DNA from 3 places in the Gelidimonas diazotrophica genome. Region 3 is predicted to be linked to each of the others. Evidence: predicted binding sites of a transcription regulator. Region 3 holds the regulator's gene; each other region holds the start of a gene.

Region 1 (6,359 bases), 1.7 Mb from region 3:
ATCCTCGCTGCCTTGAACCCTCTGCATGCGCTCTATTTTCTGAATGACAACCGCTGGATCGCTTTCGTCGCGCTGGGCGCGATTGTACTGACGCTGACCGGCGCCGAAGCGCTGTATGCAGATATGGGGCATTTCGGCCGCAAGCCGGTGCGCATGGCCTGGTTCTTCATCACCTTTCCGGCGCTGGCGCTGAATTATCTGGGTCAGGGCGGCTTGTTGCTGCGTAATCCGGAGGCGGTCTCGAACCCGTTCTTCCAGCAACTGGGCGACTGGAGTATTTATCCGCTGATCGTGTTGTCCACAGTGGCTACCATCATTGCCTCGCAGGCGACTATTTCCGGCACCTATTCGATGACCAAGCAAGCCATTGCGCTGGGTTTTCTGCCGCGCATGAAGATCATTCAAACTTCTTCGAAAGAAATCGGCCAGATCTACATTCCGCTGGTTAACTGGCTGCAGTGGGGCGTGGTTGTTTTGGCGGTGCTGGCTTTCGGTTCTTCTTCCAACTTGGCGGCCGCCTATGGCATTGCGGTGACGGGCACCATGATAGCCACCACAGTGCTGTCTTTCTTTGTGCTGCGCTACGGCTGGAAATACAATCTGGCGCTGTGCGTCGGCGCCACCGGCTTCTTTTTCGTGATCGACGTTGCCTTCTTCTCAGCCAATATACTCAAGATCCTGCATGGCGGCTGGTTCCCGTTGTTGCTGGGCGCGGTCATGTTTACGGTGATGATGACCTGGAAACGCGGGCGTGAATTGGTGAGTGATAATTTGCAAAAACATGCGATTCCGCTGGAGGATTTTCTGGCTTCGCTGTTTACCGACCCGCCGCTACGGGTGCCGGGGGTGGCGATTTTCATGCGCGGCCCTGGCGACGGAGTGCCGCATGCGATGCTGCATAACCTGTCGCACAACAAGGTGCTGCACGAGCGGGTAGTGTTCCTGACCGTGTATCAGCACGATGTGCCGTGGGTGCCGTTCTCGGATCGCATCCAAATTCATGACCTGGGACACAATTGCTACCAGCTTGACATGCATTACGGCTTCAAGAACACGGCGGATATTCCCAAGGCGCTGGAATTGTCGAAGCAATATGCGCTCGATTTCAACATGATGGAAACCTCGTTCTTCATCGCCCGCCAGAACGTTATTGCCACCCCGGGTTCCGGCATGGCGCTGTGGCGCGAACAACTTTTTGCCGGCATGTCGCGCAATGCCCGCGATGCAGCCGACTACTATTGCATTCCGGCTAACCGTGTCATCGAGTTGGGTACGCAGGTCGAGATTTAAGTGCGTAGGATGGGTGCAACCCATCTTGTAAGTTAGATATGCGATGGGTTGCACCCATCCTACCCGATATATTAAGAATAGCGGGAGTATGCCAATAAATATGCACATTACCGCATATAAAATATACGGTAATGAAATATGCTACTGCTAGTATATTTATTCGCCGGGCTGCATCCGGCGCCACAGCGTAGTGCGGCTGATGCCCAAGTGTTTGGCGACGGCGGCGCGGTTGCCGTTGAAGCGAGCCAGAGTTTGGTGGATGTTTTCAATCTGCATCGTCGGGTGCTGTTCTAAGACAGGAGCCGTGCGCGCCATTTCTGCATCAGATGAAGACTGCAGCAATTCCGGCGCCACTTTCACCATAAATCCGGGCGAAATCGCCTGCAACGGTTCGGCTGCCAAAAATAGCGCCAGGCGCTCCATCAGATTGCGTAACTCACGCACATTGCCGGGCCAGGCATAACTTTGCAGCAACACGTCGCATGTATTGATTTCTGCCTGCAAGTTCGGATGCGGACGAGCGCCGAGCGCAGCCAGTGCGTTTTTCAGGCACCACACCGCCAACGCAATCAGGTCGTCGCACCGTTCGCGCAGCGGCGGCAGCGTCAGGCGCAGCACCGCCAGCCGGTAAAACAAGTCGGCGCGAAAACGCCCTGCGCGGATGCGTTGTTCCAGATCGCAATGGGTGGCGCTGATGATGCGCACATCGACCGGAATCGGCCGGGTGCCGCCGACGCGCACGATTTCACGCTCTTCCAGTACTCGCAGCAACCGGGTTTGCAGCGTCAACGGCATTTCGCCGATTTCATCCAGAAACAGCGTGCCGCGCTGGGCCGCTTCGAACAGCCCGGCGTGGCCACCGCGGCGCGATCCGGTGAATGCGCCTTCTTCATAGCCGAACAACTCGGACTCCAGCAGGGATTCTGCAATCGCGCCGCAATTGACGACGACAAAGGGCCGGTTGCCGGCCGCCATGCGCGGATTTTCGCGGTGAATCGCTTGCGCCACCAATTCCTTGCCGGTGCCGGTTTCGCCCTGAATCAGTACGGTGGCGGGGGACCTTGCATACAGCACCACGGTTTGCCGCAATGTTTCCATGGCACTGGATTCGCCGCGCAAATCGGTGATGCCGTGTTTGGCGCGCAAGGTGTCAGCCATACCCGCAGCCGCGGTCACCGGTGCGCCGCGCCCGCGCTGCGACTCCAGTTGCGTCAGTTTGGCGATTTCCAGCGCGTCGTCGAAGGCTTGCCGGATCGATGCGGCCGAATATACGAAGACTGCTGCCAGTCCTGCTTCCGCAGCCAGATCGGTAATCAGACCGGCGCCGACGATGGCTTTGATGCCGCTGGCTTTGAGTTCGTTGATCTGGGCCCGGGCGTCTTCCTCGGTAGCATATTTGCGCTGCGCAATGCGAAAGCCGAATGCGTTTTGAAATTCTTTCAGCGCCGGCATCGTGCTTTGATAGGTGATGATGCCGATGTCGGGCGTGATTTTGCGCGCGCGCGATAGCGCCTGCATCACGTCGAAGCCGCTGGCCTTGGCGATTACCACCGGCACCGACAAGCGGCTTTTCAGATAAGTGCCGTTGGAGCCGGCGGCTATCACCGCGTCGCAGCGTTCGGTTGCCATGCGCTCGCGGATATGGCGTGCCGCATCTTCAAAACCGAGATCAATCGGCTCGATGGTGGCGCGATCGTCGTATTCCAGCGTGATGTCGCGAAACAGGTCCGCCAAACGCGATACGGAAACGGTCCAGATGACCGGTTTTTCCTTGCTGCTGTCGTTCTGAAAGTGGGCGTTTGGATTGGGGCGCATGTTTCAATCCTGTTTCAATGTTTCAAATGAGGCGACGATTGTAACGCGTATTGAAACAAAACTTGCCCACATCAAGAAATCGCATGCCGCTGCACGTTACGCTGTAAGCTTCTCAAGCTAATGAATCGCAAGGTATTTTTAAATTTCTGATGCGCGCATGCCGGCATTTCCGTCAATGTGGCACGGCGATTGCAATACAGTGCGCAGTTAGCGTCAGTGAAACCTCTCAACAGATAAGGTGAAGACATGAGTTTGTATTCCGCAGGAGCCGCCTTCCGCAAGGCGATGCAAGAAGAGTCCCCGTTGCAAGTCATTGGCGCGATTAACGCCAACCATGCGCTGCTGGCCAAACGTGCCGGTTTCAAGGCGATTTACCTTTCTGGTGGCGGTGTCGCTGCCGGCTCGCTCGGTCTGCCCGACCTTGGGATTTCCAATCTGGACGATGTGTTGACCGACGTGCGGCGCATTACCGATGTCTGCGACCTGCCGCTGTTAGTCGATGTGGATACCGGTTTTGGTTCCAGCGCGTTCAATGTTGCGCGCACCGTCAAATCGATGATCAAGTTCGGTGCTGCCGCGCTGCATATCGAAGACCAGGTCGGCGCCAAGCGCTGCGGCCACCGTCCGAACAAGGAAATCGTCAGCAAGCAGGAAATGGTTGACCGCATCAAGGCTGCAGTCGATGCCCGTACCGACGAGAATTTCGTGATCATGGCGCGCACCGATTCGCTGGCAGTCGAAGGGCTGGAGTCCGCGCTGGAACGTGCCATCGCTTACGTCGAAGCTGGTGCCGACATGCTCTTTCCGGAAGCGATTACCGAGCTGGCGATGTACCAGAAGTTTGCCGCTGCGGTCAAAGTGCCGGTGCTGGCCAACATCACCGAATTCGGCGCTACGCCGTTGTTTACGGTGGAAGAGTTGAAGTCAGCCGATGTCAGCCTGGTGCTATACCCGCTGTCGGCTTTTCGCGCGATGAACAAGGCTGCCGAAAACGTATATACCGCAATCCGCCGTGACGGCTCGCAAAAGAATGTGATCGACACCATGCAAACCCGTATGGAACTGTACGACCGCATCAATTACCACGATTTCGAACAGCATCTGGACGCGTTGTTTGCGGCACAGAAGAAATAAGATATTTCCGTAGTGTATTCTCAGGTGTGCAGCCGCAAGCCTGCACACCTGAAACAGGATTCTTTCTCGTTAGGAAACAAAAAATGAGCGTACCGCAATTAGCAACTTTCAAGCCTAAAAAATCCGTCGCTTTGTCTGGCGTCACTGCAGGCAACACCGCACTGTGTTCCGTCGGCAAGAACGGCAACGATCTGCATTACCGTGGCTATGACATTCTGGATATCGCCGATACTTGCGAATTCGAAGAAATCGCCTATCTGCTGGTACACGGCAAACTGCCTACCGCAGCCGAACTCAAGGGCTACAAAGCCAAGCTGAAATCCTTGCGCGGCTTGCCTGCCAGCGTCAAGGCTGCGCTGGAAGCGCTGCCTGCCGCATCGCACCCGATGGACGTGATGCGCACCGGTATCTCTGTACTCGGCTGCACTCTGCCAGAAAAAGATGATCACAACGTCCCAGGCGCGCGCGACATCGCCGACCGTCTGATGGCGTCATTCGGTTCCATGTTGCTGTACTGGTATCACTTCAGCACCAATGGCAAACGTATTGACGTTGAAACCGACGACGAGTCGATCGGTGGCCATTTCCTGCACTTGCTGCATGGCGTGAAACCGTCCGCTGCATGGGAAAAGGCGATGCACACTTCGCTGATCCTGTACGCCGAGCATGAATTCAATGCGTCTACTTTCACCAGTCGCGTCATCGCCGGCACCGGTTCCGATATTTACTCCGCCATCACGGGTGGAATCGGCGCCTTGCGCGGCCCAAAACACGGCGGCGCGAATGAAGTTGCATTAGAAATCCAGAAGCGTTACGACAATCCGGACGAAGCCGAAGCGGACATCAAAAAACGCGTCGAAAACAAGGAAGTCGTGATTGGTTTCGGTCATCCGGTGTATACCGTGTCCGACCCGCGCAACAAGGTCATCAAGGAAGTTGCGCACAATTTGTCCAAGGAAGCCGGTTCGACTGCGATGTTCGACATTGCCGAGCGTCTGGAAACCGTGATGTGGGACATCAAAAAAATGTTCCCGAACTTGGACTGGTTCTCGGCTGTGTCGTATCACATGATGGGGGTGCCGACCGCAATGTTTACACCGTTGTTCGTGATTGCCCGTACTTCCGGCTGGGCTGCGCACATTATCGAACAACGCATCGATAACAAAATTATCCGTCCTTCCGCCAACTATGTCGGTCCAGACGATTTAAAATTCGTACCAATCGGCGAACGCTAGCCAATCCGGCCGGCGCGTATCGGTATTGGAGAAAATTATGATTGCCCTGAGACTGACATCCACCCTGATTTTCGCCGCCTTGTTAGCAGCTTGCGCATCCAAGGTGCCGCTGTCGGAAACCAAGCCGGCGCCAGTGGCTGCAATACCGATGTTGCAACCGGTGCCTGCCAAAACAGCTTTGATCGCCGGCAATTTTCGCTGTGAACTTGGCAATCAGGTCGACGTAAGTGCCGACCTGCAGCATCCGGACGCGATCAATGTAGCTTGGAAGGGACGCTCGTATCCGCTGCAAGCAGTCGCAACCTCCACCGGTGCGCTGCGCTATGAAGATACGGCCAGCGGCCATGTGTGGATTCAGATCCCGGCCAAATCCATGCTTTTGAATGCCAAGGCAGGCCAGCAGCTTGCCAATGAATGCAAGACCCGATAAATTTTTTTGAACAGGAATGTCGGCCACGACGACCTGCAGTTCGTGCCGTCCAAGGACCGTAAGTAAAGTCTGACCCCTGATCATTACACTCTTTCTGGACTAATCCGTGAACACCATAAACCGCAAGCCCCTACCGGGCACCAAGCTAGATTTCTTCGACACGCGTGCTGCGGTCGACGCGATCCAGCCCGGCGCTTATGACAAACTGCCGTACACCTCACGCGTACTGGCTGAAAACCTGGTGCGCCGCTGTGACCCGGCCACACTGAACGATTCCCTGAAGCAATTCATCGAGCGCAAGCGCGACCTGGACTTCCCATGGTTCCCGGCCCGTGTAATTTGTCATGACATTCTGGGCCAGACCGCACTGGTCGACCTCGCCGGCCTGCGTGACGCCATTGCCGCCCAAGGCGGTGACCCCGCCATGGTCAACCCGGTTGTGCCGACGCAACTGG
Region 2 (6,359 bases), 490 kb from region 3:
TAACCTTGATAGCCGACGGCGGCAAAGGTCTGGACCAGGTATTCGCGGCCGCCCAACATCATCAGTTCGGGCGCTGCATTTTGATTGGTTGGCACCTTGGCGCCGAGCGGAATCCAGAGTGGATCTGCGCTTTCGATGACGCAATTATCGCCATCCAGCAACAGCATGTTCGAGCGCCCCGCAGGATCGCGATGCGAATGAAAAATGCCTGCCATTTCCTGCTCGAAGTTAAAGCACAGGCACAGCACGCCGACCGCGACACCGGTGTCCGGATGCAGCATGCGGCGCGAGTAAATCAATGCCTTCTGCTTGCCTGGACGCAAGTCGCTGGCACGAAAAGTTTCGACATAATTATCCGATGCCAGCGTCAGCGCAAGCAGCGCGTCGGCGCTGCCTTCCAGCGGCGTGGCGTCGTCAATCTGCACCAATACATTGCCGGCGACATCGAGCAAAATGATCTCGTCGTAGACCGTGTACTTGTTGCGGTAGGCGCGCAAGCGGGCCCGGATCATATCCTGGTTTTCATGCAGCCCGGCGGCGAACGCGCACAACGCGTTGTCGGTGGCAAGAAAGCCGACGTCGGCGGTACGCTCGTACAAATTGCGCACCACGATGTCGATCACGTACTGGGCCTTGGTGCCGATTTCGCTCTGCACTGTCGCCACTTTTTCACGCACCAGGCTGGTTACCAGTTCCTGCTCCAGGCGGTTGAAACCGGCACGCGTGGCGGCCATGGTCGGCAGAATAGCTTTGGCTTCCAGCGGACAATTCATCTTGGCCGAAGCTTCGATGATGCGCCACATCAGGTTGAGCTCGTGCAGCGATTGCTCGCAACGGATCACGTCGCGCATGTAGGGCAGAAAGGTGTCGATCTGAAGCTGGGCGGTGTGATGCATTTTGCGCGTCCTGTGAAAGAGAGGGCAGGTACCAAGCAATCAACGCAATAGGTTGGACATGGATGACTGGCGAAAAATGAATCAATCGGCGGGTGCGCGCGGCGCATCCGCCTGCGAATATATTTTGCGCCAGCAATGGTATATATACCAGGCGGCGTATTTATTGATATCGCAATTGATTAATGCGGTAAATGCCATATTTATTGGCATACTCCCGTTTTTTTGATTTCATCCAGCGGCGCTGCCCGGATTGCGCCGGGCCGCTGGATGTAATCCAGTCAAATCAATAGTGATACGCCGATTCGCCGTGGCTGGTAACGTCCAGGCCTTCGCGTTCGGCGTCTTCCGCCACCCGCAAGCCAAGCACCATATCCACCAGTTTGTAGGCAACTACCGATACCACGCCGGACCAGACGATGGTCAGCAGTACTGCCTTGGCCTGGATCGCGACCTGGCTGGCAATCGAGAAATCGACTGCGCCAGTGCCGCCCAGCGACGGCGCAGTAAACACGCCGGTCAACAGCGCGCCCAGGATGCCGCCGACGCCGTGGACGCCAAACACGTCAAGCGTATCGTCAGCGCCGAGCATGCGTTTCAGGCCATTCACGCCCCACAGACAGAGCACACCCGCCAGCAAGCCGATCACAATCGCGCCCATCGGACCCACCGTGCCGCAGGCTGGCGTGATTGCCACCAGGCCAGCAACGCAGCCGGAGGCCGCGCCCAACATCGACGATTTGCCTTTCGACAAAGCTTCGCCGGCAATCCATGACAGAGTCGCCGCAGCCGGTGCCAGCAAGGTGTTGATCAGCGCCAGCGACGCACCCGAAGTGGCTTCCAGGTTGGAGCCGGCGTTGAAACCGAACCAGCCGACCCACAATAGCGACGCCCCGACCATAGTCAGTGTCAGCGAGTGCGGCGTCATGGATTCTTTGCCGAAGCCGATCCGCTTGCCGACCATGTAAGCGCCGATCAAGCCTGCAACCGCCGCGTTGATATGCACCACGGTACCGCCGGCGAAGTCGATTGCCCCCATTTTGAACAGCAAACCTTCGGTAAACCAGACCATGTGGGCGATCGGCAAATAGCTGAAAGTGAACCAGATCGCGGCGAACAGAAGCACCGCGCTAAAGCGGATGCGTTCGGCGAAAGAGCCGACGATCAGCCCGCAGGTAACGGCGGCAAAGGTGGCCTGGAATGCAATGAACACGAATTCAGGAATTTTTACCCCGGCAGTAAATGTGTCCGCCAGCGAATCCTTGCCCACGCCCAGCAGAAACAGTTTATCTAAGCTGCCGATAAAAGCATTGGTGCCGGAAAACGCCAGGGTGTAGCCGTATGCGGCCCACAAGATAACGATCAGGGAAAACACCACGAACACCTGCATCAGCACCGACAGCATGTTCTTGGCCCGCACCAGGCCGCCGTAAAACAGCGCCAGGCCGGGAATCGTCATCGCAATCACCAGCACGGTGGCCGTCATCATCCAGCCGGTATCGCCCTTGTCGACGGTGGCTGCCACCACTGCGGCCACTTCGGTTGCGGCCTGCGCCCCCGACGCTGCCAGCAGGGCGATCAGCGCCCCAAATCCTGCGTGTATTTTTTTCATCTGGATTCCCTTGGCTAAATTTATTAATTTATTTACTTGAAGTGCTTGATTTGACGGGCGCTTGCGTACTTCAAAGCGCGTCCTGGCCGGTTTCGCCGGTGCGGATGCGGATGACTTGCAACAAATCCTGGACAAAAATCTTGCCGTCGCCGATTTTGCCGGTGCGCGCCACTTTTTCGATGGCTTCGATAACCTGTTCCACGATGGCGTCATCGACGGCCGCTTCGATTTTGGTTTTTGGCAGGAAGTCGACCACGTACTCGGCACCGCGATACAACTCTGTGTGACCTTTTTGGCGTCCGAAACCCTTGACTTCAGTGACCGTGATGCCATGCACGCCGATATCCGACAAAGCTTCGCGCACCTCGTCGAGTTTGAAGGGTTTGATGATTGCAGTAATGATTTTCATGGGAACCTCGATTGGGCAGGGTGAAATAAACTGTTTCAAACCATCATTAGCAGAACTCGTGCCAGCTCCCTGATGTATGATTTTGGCTGGCTTCCAAACGTGATGCCTGCCTGGCCCGGACAGTATTGCGCACCATAGCTGGGCGCTGGTGCCAGTATCGACCCATCATTGCACCAAAGTTGTGCGCCTGACTACGATAGGAAATATCATGAACAAAGGCAATTTTTTGAACGATTTCCAGAACAAGATCAACCAGGTGCTGGAAAATTCGCCGGCCAAGGGAATGGAAAAGAATGTCAAGGCCATGCTCAACCAGGGCTTTGCCAAGATGGACTTGGTCACCCGCGAAGAATTCGATATTCAGACCCAGGTGCTGGCTAAAACCCGCGCCAAACTGGAAGCGCTGGAAACCCGCGTGGCCGAACTCGAAGCGCAACTGACCAAATAAGCGGATGAGCCTGGCAGTCCTGAAAAGCCGCGCACTGACCGGCATGCACGCCCCGGAAGTCACCGTCGAGGTGCATCTGGCCAATGGCCTGCCAAGTTTTACGATAGTCGGTTTGCCGGAAACCGAGGTCAAGGAATCGAAGGACCGGGTTCGCGCCGCATTGCAGAATGCGCGCTTTGAATTCCCCGCCAAACGCATCACCGTCAACCTCGCGCCAGCCGATCTGCCGAAGGAATCCGGCCGCTTCGACCTGCCGATTGCGCTCGGCATCCTGGCCGCCTCCGGCCAGATTCCGGGCGATACGCTGGATCAATACGAGTTCGCCGGCGAACTGTCGCTGTCCGGCGCGTTGCGCCCGATTCGCGGTGCGCTGGCGATGACTTTTGCGATGCATAAAACTAGCGCAGGCGGTCGCCAGCGCGCCTTCATCCTGCCCCGCGCCAGCGCCGATGAAGCGGCGTTAGTGCGGGATGTGACGATATTGCCGGCCGATTCACTATTGCAGGTGTGCGCCCATTTCTGTGCTATCGATACAGATGCAAGGCTAAAGCCGCATGTGGTGAGCGCGCTGGAGATACGGCCCGAATATCCGGACTTTTCCGAGGTCAAAGGGCAGGTACAGGCCAAGCGGGCGCTGGAAGTGGCCGCCGCCGGCGGTCATAGCGTCTTGATGGTTGGTTCTCCAGGCACCGGCAAGTCGATGTTGGCAGCGCGCTTTCCCGGCATCTTGCCGTCGATGACAGAGGACGAAGCGCTGGAATCAGCCGCGGTGCAATCGCTTACCAGCGGCTTCTCGATTGACCGCTGGAAAGTGCGGCCATATCGTGCCCCGCATCACACCGCTTCCGGCGTCGCATTGGTTGGTGGCGGCAGCGTGCCGCGTCCCGGCGAAATTTCGCTGGCGCATTGCGGCGTGTTGTTTTTGGATGAATTACCGGAATTCGGCCGCAGCGTGCTGGAAGTCTTGCGCGAGCCGCTGGAGTCCGGCCACATCACCATTTCCAGAGCAGCGCGGCAAGCCGATTTCCCGGCCCGCTTCCAGCTGATCGCGGCGATGAACCCGTGCCCGTGCGGCTACCTCGGCCATGCGTCCGGCAAATGCCGCTGCACGCCCGATATCGTGGCGCGCTATCAGGACAAAATCTCCGGCCCGCTGCTGGACCGCATCGACATGCAAATCCAGGTCGGCGCGTTGCCGCACGAAGATTTGCTCAGGCAAGCCGACGGCGAACCATCAAGCGCCGTACATGCCCGGGTTGAGCGCGCCTTTGCGCTGCAACTGAGCCGCCAAGGCAAAGGCAACCATGCGCTCTCCACCGGCGAAATCGATGCCCACTGCAAGCCGGACTCTAGCGCCGAACAACTGCTGCGCGCCGCCATGATCCGCCTGAACTGGTCCGCCCGCGCCTATCACCGGGTGCTGAAAGTGGCGCGCACCATCGCCGACCTGGCCGGCCAAACCAACATCGGCAGCGCCCACATAGCCGAGGCAATCCAGTATCGGCGGGCGCTGCGGGAGCATTGATTGCGGTTGGGGCACGCTCGAATACGGTCAAAATATATAACCAGGCATTTCAGAGTGAGAGAAATAGCGCTTCAGATTTTCTTCAAATAACAGCGTGATCTTTCAGATCAGTTGCCAATTTCATAAAAAATACATCACAACGCTATACGATTTCGTATTGAACCAAGGTACATAGTGGCAATTAAAAAATCCGAACTCTACGCATCCCTGTGGCAAAGCTGCGACGAACTGCGCGGCGGCATGGATGCCAGCCAGTACAAAGACTACGTGCTGGTAATGCTGTTCATCAAATACGTCAGCGACAAATACGCAGGCCAGCCTTACGCTCCGATCAAAATCCCGGCAGGCGCCAGCTTCAAGGATATGGTCGCGCTCAAAGGCACGCCGACCATAGGCGACGACATCAACAAGAAAATCATTGCACCACTGGCCGACGCCAACAAACTGGCCGACATGCCCGACTTTAACGACGCCACCAAACTCGGCGACGGCAAGGAAAAAGTAGAACGGCTCACCAACCTGATCTCCATCTTTGAAAACAAGGCGCTGGATTTCAGTAAGAACCGCGCCGACGGCGACGACATTCTGGGCGACGCCTACGAATACCTGATGCGCCACTTCGCCACCGAAAGCGGCAAAAGCAAGGGCCAGTTCTATACGCCGGCCGAAGTCAGCCGCATCATGGCAAAAATCATCGGTATCAACCGTGCCAAAACCAGCGCCAAAACCACCGTATACGACCCGACCTGCGGGTCGGGATCGCTGCTATTAAAAGTTGCAGACGAAGCCAAGACAGAGGTCACCCTGTACGGACAGGAAAAAGATGCGGCCACCAGCGGCCTGGCGCGCATGAACATGATCCTGCACAACAATCCGGGCGCACTGATCAGGCAAGGCAATACCCTCGCCAACCCCCTGTTCATCAGCGCGCAAGGCAGCTTGCAAACTTTTGACTATGTAGTTGCCAATCCGCCGTTCAGCGACAAACGCTGGGGCAATGGCGTCGATGCGGTGAACGATCCGCATCGACGCTTCTCTGACTTCGGCGTGCCGCCGGCCAAGAATGGCGACTATGCCTATCTGCTGCACATCGTGCGCTCGCTCAAGAGCAACGGCAAAGGCGCATGTATTTTGCCGCACGGTGTACTGTTCCGTGGCAATGCCGAAGCCGTCATCCGCGAGTCGCTGGTGCGCAAGGGCTATATCAAGGGCATCATCGGCTTGCCCGCCAACCTGTTCTACGGCACCGGCATCCCCGCCTGTATTATTCTGATCGACAAGGAAAATGCCCAAAACCGTAAAGCCATTTTCATGCTCGACGCCGGCAAGGGCTACATCAAGGACGGCAACAAGAATCGCCTGCGCGACATGGACCTGCATAAAATTGTTGATGTCTTCAACAAGCAAACCGAAATAGCCAAATACAGCCGTATCGTGCCGTTTGCCGAAATTAAAAAGAATGAATTCAACCT
Region 3 (6,359 bases):
CGATCTGGCTGACGCAATTGCTTATAACAATCACGATATCGATGACGGCTTGCGCTCCGGCTTGCTGACGGTCGAACAATTGGGCGAAGTCGATCTGTTCGCGCGTCATCGGCACGAAGTCGAAGCGGTATTTCCCGGCATCAGCGGGCGGCGGGCGATCTATGAAACGGTGCGTCGCATGATCAATGCGTTGATCGTCGATTTAATCCGGACTTCCGAGGCCCGCATCGCGCAGGCGCAACCGGCATCGATCGACGCGGTGCGCAGCGCCGGCACGCTGATCGCGTTTTCGGACCAGATGCGGCAGGATGCCGCCCTGATGAAGCATTTCCTGCATGAGAATCTGTACCGTCATTATCTGGTCAACCGCATGACGACCAAGGCGCGCCACATCATTACCGCGCTGTTTGAAGCCTTCATGGAAGAGCCGAGTCTGCTGCCGCCGGACCATCGCCTGCCTGCCGGGCAGAACGACTTGCAGGCGCAGGCGCGCAAAATTGCCGATTATATTGCCGGCATGACCGACCGTTATGCAACGCGCGAACATCGGCGTTTATTCATGGTGGAAGAACTCTGATAATTGGGGCATTAAAAAATACACCTCCAGGTATTTTTTAATACCGCATGTATAGCATGCGGAAAATCCACTGTTTTTAAATATACCCCCTGCTTATAAAGGTTTCCCGTAACTATTCAGCCGGCAAGGCAATTAAGAGCGGAATGGTACGATGTTGTAGGAGCGCACCCGGGCGCGATCAACGGCTGCAGTCAGGCGACTGCTTCCGCGCCCGGGTGCGCTCCTACAAAAAACCACTTCGGTTTGGAAGTTTCTTGATGCGGGCTGAATAGTTACGGTTATTCGAGGCTTCGCAGCGGATGCGCGTGCGGCGGCCAGACCGGCGCGAAGAAGCCGGCGATCATGTCCGGCGTTACCTCAGCCAGCGTGGCCGGATTCCACTGCGGCGCGTTATCCTTGTCCACCACCAGTGCCCGCACACCTTCGATGACTTCGCCCTGCTCGAAGCAATGACGCACCATGGTGCGCTCCATGCGCAGGCATTCGGCCACGCTCAGGGCGGCGCTGCGCCGGATCTGTTCCAGCGTCACGCACATCATCAGCGGCGAACGTTTTTGCATGAGGGCCAGAGTCTTTTGGGCGAACGGTGCTTGGTCCTGCGACAGCGATTTGATGATGTCTGGCACTGTATCCTGTGCAAAATGGCGATTGATCGCGTCCCGATGAACCGCCAGCATGCTGGCCTCGGGCGCAATGCCATTGTCGAAGTCGGCTGCGAAGTCGCAAATGGCCGTCCGCACCTCGATATCGTCGCCGGATTCGAGCATTTCTGTTAAGACCGGCAATTGCGACGACGGCAGGAAAAAATCGGCCAGGCCCGCATACAAGGCGTCCGCGGCGGTGATGATGTCGCCGGTAACGCCCAGATAGGTACCGAGTTGCCCTGCACATCGCGACAGAAAATAGCCGCTGCCGACATCCGGGAACAGGCCGATATTGACTTCCGGCATCGCCATTTTGGTGCGTTCGGTCACGATGCGCAGCCGGCTGGCAGGGCCGGCTTGCGCCACGCCCATGCCGCCGCCCATCACCACGCCATCCATCAGCGCGATATACGGTTTCGGATAATGATGGATCAGGTGGTTGAGCGCATATTCTTCGGTGAAAAAATCTTCCAGCAAAGCGCTGCCGCCACGCGGCGTTGCAATGCCGACATCGTAAAAGAAACGAATATCGCCGCCCGCGCAGAAAGCTTTTTCGCTGCTGCTGCGGATCAGCACCGCGCGGATGCCGGTGTCGGCGCGCCACGCCAGCAGCGTTTCAGTGAGAGTCCGGATCATCTCCAGCGACAAGGAATTGAGCGCCTTGGGACGATTCAGCGTGATGCAGCCGATCTGGTTTTCGGTCGAAATGTGAACGTGTTCTGTCATGGTGAAAGTGCGCCTTGGCTGGAATGGTGAATGGAGTTGCAATCGGGTAACAGTAGCAGATTGAACCGATGTATCAGGTACCAAAAAGGGCGCATCTTGCGCCCTTGATTGTTGCGAGTCGAATTGTTCGACTCTGCGTATCTCCTCTCAGGAAATCGCGGACGCTTCCGGCAACTCGGGTTCTCCGTCCCGGTGCTTGATGGCATCGTGTGGGTGGTCTTGTACCTTGCCCTTGTGCTTGATGATTTGGCGGTCGAGCTTGTCGATCATCGTATCGATGGCTGCGTACAGGTTTTGATCCGTGCTTTCAGCGTGCAGCGCTTTCCCGCTGAGATTCAGGTTGATTTCAGCGCGTTGCCGTTTTTCTTTTTCAGGGAGATTGTCAACGCTCAGGATGAGCGCGATATCAATGACATGATCGAAGTGGCGCGTAATGCGCTCGACTTTGGATTGTACATATTCGCGAATGGCGGGGGTTACTTCGAGGTGATGTCCACTGATGGTGAGATTCATAAAACACTCCTATGGAAATTATCGCTGCCTGCTTCGGGCCTGATGGGGCGGCCAGAGTCAAAATGCAGCAACAGTAACTGCATTGCAAGGACTTCAGACGACTGGACTACAAAGACTTTCGCAAATTGACAGGCGGGATTTTGAGCGCTTCGCGGTATTTTGCGACGGTACGACGGGCGATGACCATACCTTGCTCGCCCAGCATGTCGGCGATTTTACTGTCGGAAAGTGGTGTTTTCTGGTTTTCAGCTCCTATCAATTGTTTGATGAGTGCGCGGATTGCAGTGGAGGAAGCTTCTCCTCCGGTTTCGGTGGCGACATGGCTGCCAAAGAAGTATTTCAACTCAAACATACCATGCGGCGTGAGCATGTATTTTTGGGTAGTGACGCGGGAGATTGTGCTCTCGTGCAGGTTTAGTGTATCAGCAATTTCACGCAAGACAAGAGGCCGCATGGCGACTGCGCCGTGGCTGAAAAAATTCCGTTGCCGCTCGACTATCGCTTGTGCAACGCGCAAAATCGTATCAAAACGCTGCCGCATATTCTTGATCAGCCACTTCGCTTCCTGCAGCTGCGACGTCATCGAGCCGCTTCCCTTGTCTTGCTTAAGGATGTTGGCATACAGTGCATTGACCCGCAGGCGCGGCATGACTTCATGGTTCAAACTGACTTGCCAGCCATTTTTGCCGGGCCTGACTATGACGTCGGGCACTACATAATCGGCACTGCCGCTGCCGAATATGGCGCCCGGATGCGGGTTGCATTGCCTGATCAGCGCCTGTGCTTCGCGCAAATCCTCATCGTCGCAATCGAGCAGTTTTCTGAGTTTGCTAAAGTCGCGCTGCGCAAACAAAGCCAGGTGTTGTTCGACGATGGCCAGCGCCAGGCGACGCGTAACGAACGGTGCTTTAGGCAGGCGGCGGATCTGCAGCGCCAGACATTCCGACGGGTTGCGTGCGCCAACCCCGGCCGGGTCGAAACTTTGCAGCAAGGCCAGCGCGAACGTCAGATCTTCCGGCTCGATATCGAGTTCGGACGGCAAGCGAGCGTGGATGGCGTCAAGAGATTCTTCCAGGTAGCCATTGTCATCGAGCGCATCGATCAGCAATTCCAGCAACGCGCGGTCGCGCTGTTGCTGCAAGCTTAAATGGGCTTGCTCCAGCAGGTGCTCGCGCAGAGTGCATTCGTGGGCGCCGAGCTGGGCCCGGCCGTCGTCGTCTTCCGGTGCTTTGCTGGTGCGCGCCACATCGTCAAAACTCCAGTCCGATGCGGCCGTCTGTGCATCGGGCGTATCGAATCCGGCATCTGCTTCGGCGGCGCTGCCGTCTTGCATACTGGCTGGATCGGTTTCAGCTGAGGCTGTGGTGGTGGCAGGGCTGGTGCTGATTGCGCCATCGGCCAGCAAACGCACCGAATGGTCGAGCGGATCGTCCAGCCGTTCCAGCAGCGGGTTGTCGCACAGAATCTGTTCCAGTTCCTGGTGCAGCTCCAGCGTCGACAATTGCAGCAGGCGAATCGATTGCTGCAACTGCGGCGTCAGCGCAAGATGCTGCGAAGTGCGCAGCTGGAGTGATTGCTTCATACCGAAAGGACTTGTCGCATCAGGTGGTTTATCTTCACATGCGGAAATGTTCGCCCAGGTACACCCGCCGTACCGAGGCATCTTCAATGATGTCGTCGGGCTGGCCGCTGGCCAGCACCGCACCCTGGTTGATGATGTAGGCGCGGTCGCAGATGCCGAGGGTTTCGCGCACATTGTGGTCGGTGATCAGCACGCCGATGCCGCGCTCCTTGAGGAAACGCACGATGCGCTGAATCTCGATGACGGCAATCGGATCGATCCCGGCAAACGGTTCATCGAGCAGGATGAAGCGCGGGTTGGTGCCCAGCGCCCGGGCGATCTCGACCCGCCGGCGTTCGCCGCCGGAAAGCGACAGCGCCTGATTTTCGCGCAATTTTTCAATTTGCAAGTCGGCCAGCAGCTTGTTCAGGCGTTCTTCAATGGCAGCTTTCGAGAGCGCTTTGCCATTTTCTTTTTGCAACTCCAGTACTGCACGGATATTGTCCTCGACCGTCAGTTTACGAAAAACCGAGGCTTCCTGCGGCAGGTAAGACAGACCGAGTAACGCGCGGCGATGGATCGGCAGGCGCGAGATGTCGACGCCGTCGAGATCAATGGTGCCGGCGTCCGATGGCACCAAACCTACGATCATGTAAAACGATGTGGTCTTGCCGGCCCCGTTGGGGCCTAGCAAGCCAACCACTTCGCCGCTTTTTACTTCCAGCGAGATGTCGCGCACGACCAGCCGTTTGCTGTAACTTTTTTGCAGCCCGCGCACGCTCAGGGTACTGCCTGGGATACTGGATCGGCTCATCTTATTGGCCCTTTACAGTACGCGGCTGGATGGTCACCTTGATGCGCCCGTTGCCCGGCGTGCCGGCACCGCTGGCGCTGTTGGTAACGTTGAAGAATTCGCTGCCGCTGTTGTAGGAAATGAATTCGCCTTCGACTTCGTCGATGGTCTTGCTGCCATCGAGCCGCTTCAGCTTCGCGTGCGAAAACAATTTGGCTATTTCTGCCTTGGTATCGTATTCGATCCGCTCTGCCTGTCCTTCCACCCACAGGTTGGGACCGCCATCGCGCTTCTGGCGAAAGGTTGCCACTGCACCCGGTGCGCCGTACAAAGTGGCGAACTGATAGCCGGCCGGGTCTGTCGTGACGACCACCTTGCCCGCTTTCATCAGCAGCGTGCCGCGCGTTAAGACCACGTTGCCGATGAAGGTGTTGATCTGTTTGAGATCATCGTAAGCCATTTGGTTGGCTTCGATGTTGGTCGGCTTGTCTGCATCGGCTTTTTCGGCCAGCGCGCCCGCCGAAAAAATCATCCCGGCCAGCGTCAGGGACATCAGAAAAAACCGTTTCATAACGCTATTCCTATCAAAGAGGGTTGGTTGCCGCAGGCTCGGTGCAGTAAGCATCAATGCGCCGACGATGCCGGAAAGCTGCCGCGCACATTGCCCGATACACGCAATTCCCGGGTGGCGTTGTTGGCAAATAGGCCATTGCCCGAGAGCGTGGACTGGCCCAGCAGTACTTTCACCGGCTGGTCCGACTGCATCACATCTTCGTCGGGCAGCAGCAGCAGGTATTCGGTTTCTAGGTGCAGGGCTTGGCTCTGGCCGGAAGCGGGGCGATCGATTTGCACTTTCTTGTGCAGATGCACCTTGCTGTTATCGTCTTCGATGATTGCGCTTTCGGCGCGCATCGTCATCGGTGCGCGTGCCTGGCCCGGGTTGATGATGACCGGTTGCACGATTTGGTAAGAGTCATGCAGTGGCTCGTGGGTGAGCCTGTCGCCGGACATCTTGTAGTGCAGCTGTCCGTTTTTGGCGAGTTGAATGAATTTAAAATTATCGACATAGAAATCGGGTTCGCTGCGGGCAATATCCGGTGCGTTATCGATACCGCTTTTGCGCATCACTTCCAGCACCCAGAAACTGCCCAGCGTCATGACTACACCCAACGCAATGATCACGATCAGGCGCAGGCGATAGGTCGCGCCGGCGGTTTTCATGTCAGGTACGGCGCCAGCGCCGCCTCGTAATTGCCTTGCGCGCGCAGGATGAAGTCGCAAATCTCGCGCGCCGCGCCACGCCCGCCGCCGGCTTGCGTCACGTAATGGACCCGACACTGCACTTCGGGGTGTGCGTTCGGCACACTGGCGGCAAAACCTACCCGCGTCAGGATCGGCAGATCGATCACATCGTCGCCGATAAAGCCGCAGGATTGCATCGGGATTCCGGTCTGCGCCAGCAATTGCTCGAAGGCGTGCCGCTTGTCGTGCATCCCCTGCTGCACATGCACAATGCCCAGATCGGTTGCGCGCCGGGCCACGATG

The links. Region 3 encodes sigma-54, which starts transcription at its own class of promoters, with help from an activator protein. Its sites were predicted from a motif close to TGGCANGNAANCTGCTTT; they were not measured.
Region 1: the regulator sigma-54 is predicted to act here: its motif matches at 3,284-3,301, upstream of prpB (methylisocitrate lyase).
Region 2: the regulator sigma-54 is predicted to act here: its motif matches at 2,961-2,978, upstream of KGFNPO_RS16775 (P-II family nitrogen regulator).

Annotation. Positions count from the first base shown of each region.
Region 1 covers NZ_CM146349.1:2,022,483-2,028,841, reverse strand. Annotated here, with positions in the region: gene KGFNPO_RS09385 (potassium transporter Kup) at 1-1,290, shown strand, start outside; gene prpR (propionate catabolism operon regulatory protein PrpR) at 1,447-3,105, opposite strand; gene prpB (methylisocitrate lyase) at 3,352-4,239, shown strand; gene prpC (bifunctional 2-methylcitrate synthase/citrate synthase) at 4,323-5,474, shown strand; gene KGFNPO_RS09365 (hypothetical protein) at 5,512-5,904, shown strand; gene acnD (Fe/S-dependent 2-methylisocitrate dehydratase AcnD) at 6,011-6,359, shown strand, end outside.
Region 2 covers NZ_CM146349.1:3,614,227-3,620,585, reverse strand. Annotated here, with positions in the region: gene KGFNPO_RS16785 (chemotaxis protein CheW) at 1-896, opposite strand, end outside; gene KGFNPO_RS16780 (ammonium transporter) at 1,180-2,505, opposite strand; gene KGFNPO_RS16775 (P-II family nitrogen regulator) at 2,576-2,914, opposite strand; gene KGFNPO_RS16770 (accessory factor UbiK family protein) at 3,123-3,362, shown strand; gene KGFNPO_RS16765 (YifB family Mg chelatase-like AAA ATPase) at 3,367-4,887, shown strand; gene KGFNPO_RS16760 (type I restriction-modification system subunit M) at 5,062-6,359, shown strand, end outside.
Region 3 covers NZ_CM146349.1:280,015-286,373, forward strand. Annotated here, with positions in the region: gene KGFNPO_RS01360 (deoxyguanosinetriphosphate triphosphohydrolase) at 1-577, shown strand, start outside; gene KGFNPO_RS01365 (enoyl-CoA hydratase/isomerase family protein) at 856-1,947, opposite strand; gene hpf (ribosome hibernation-promoting factor, HPF/YfiA family) at 2,095-2,460, opposite strand; gene KGFNPO_RS01375 (RNA polymerase factor sigma-54) at 2,567-4,042, opposite strand; gene lptB (LPS export ABC transporter ATP-binding protein) at 4,077-4,835, opposite strand; gene lptA (lipopolysaccharide transport periplasmic protein LptA) at 4,837-5,385, opposite strand; gene lptC (LPS export ABC transporter periplasmic protein LptC) at 5,439-6,035, opposite strand; gene KGFNPO_RS01395 (KdsC family phosphatase) at 6,032-6,359, opposite strand, start outside.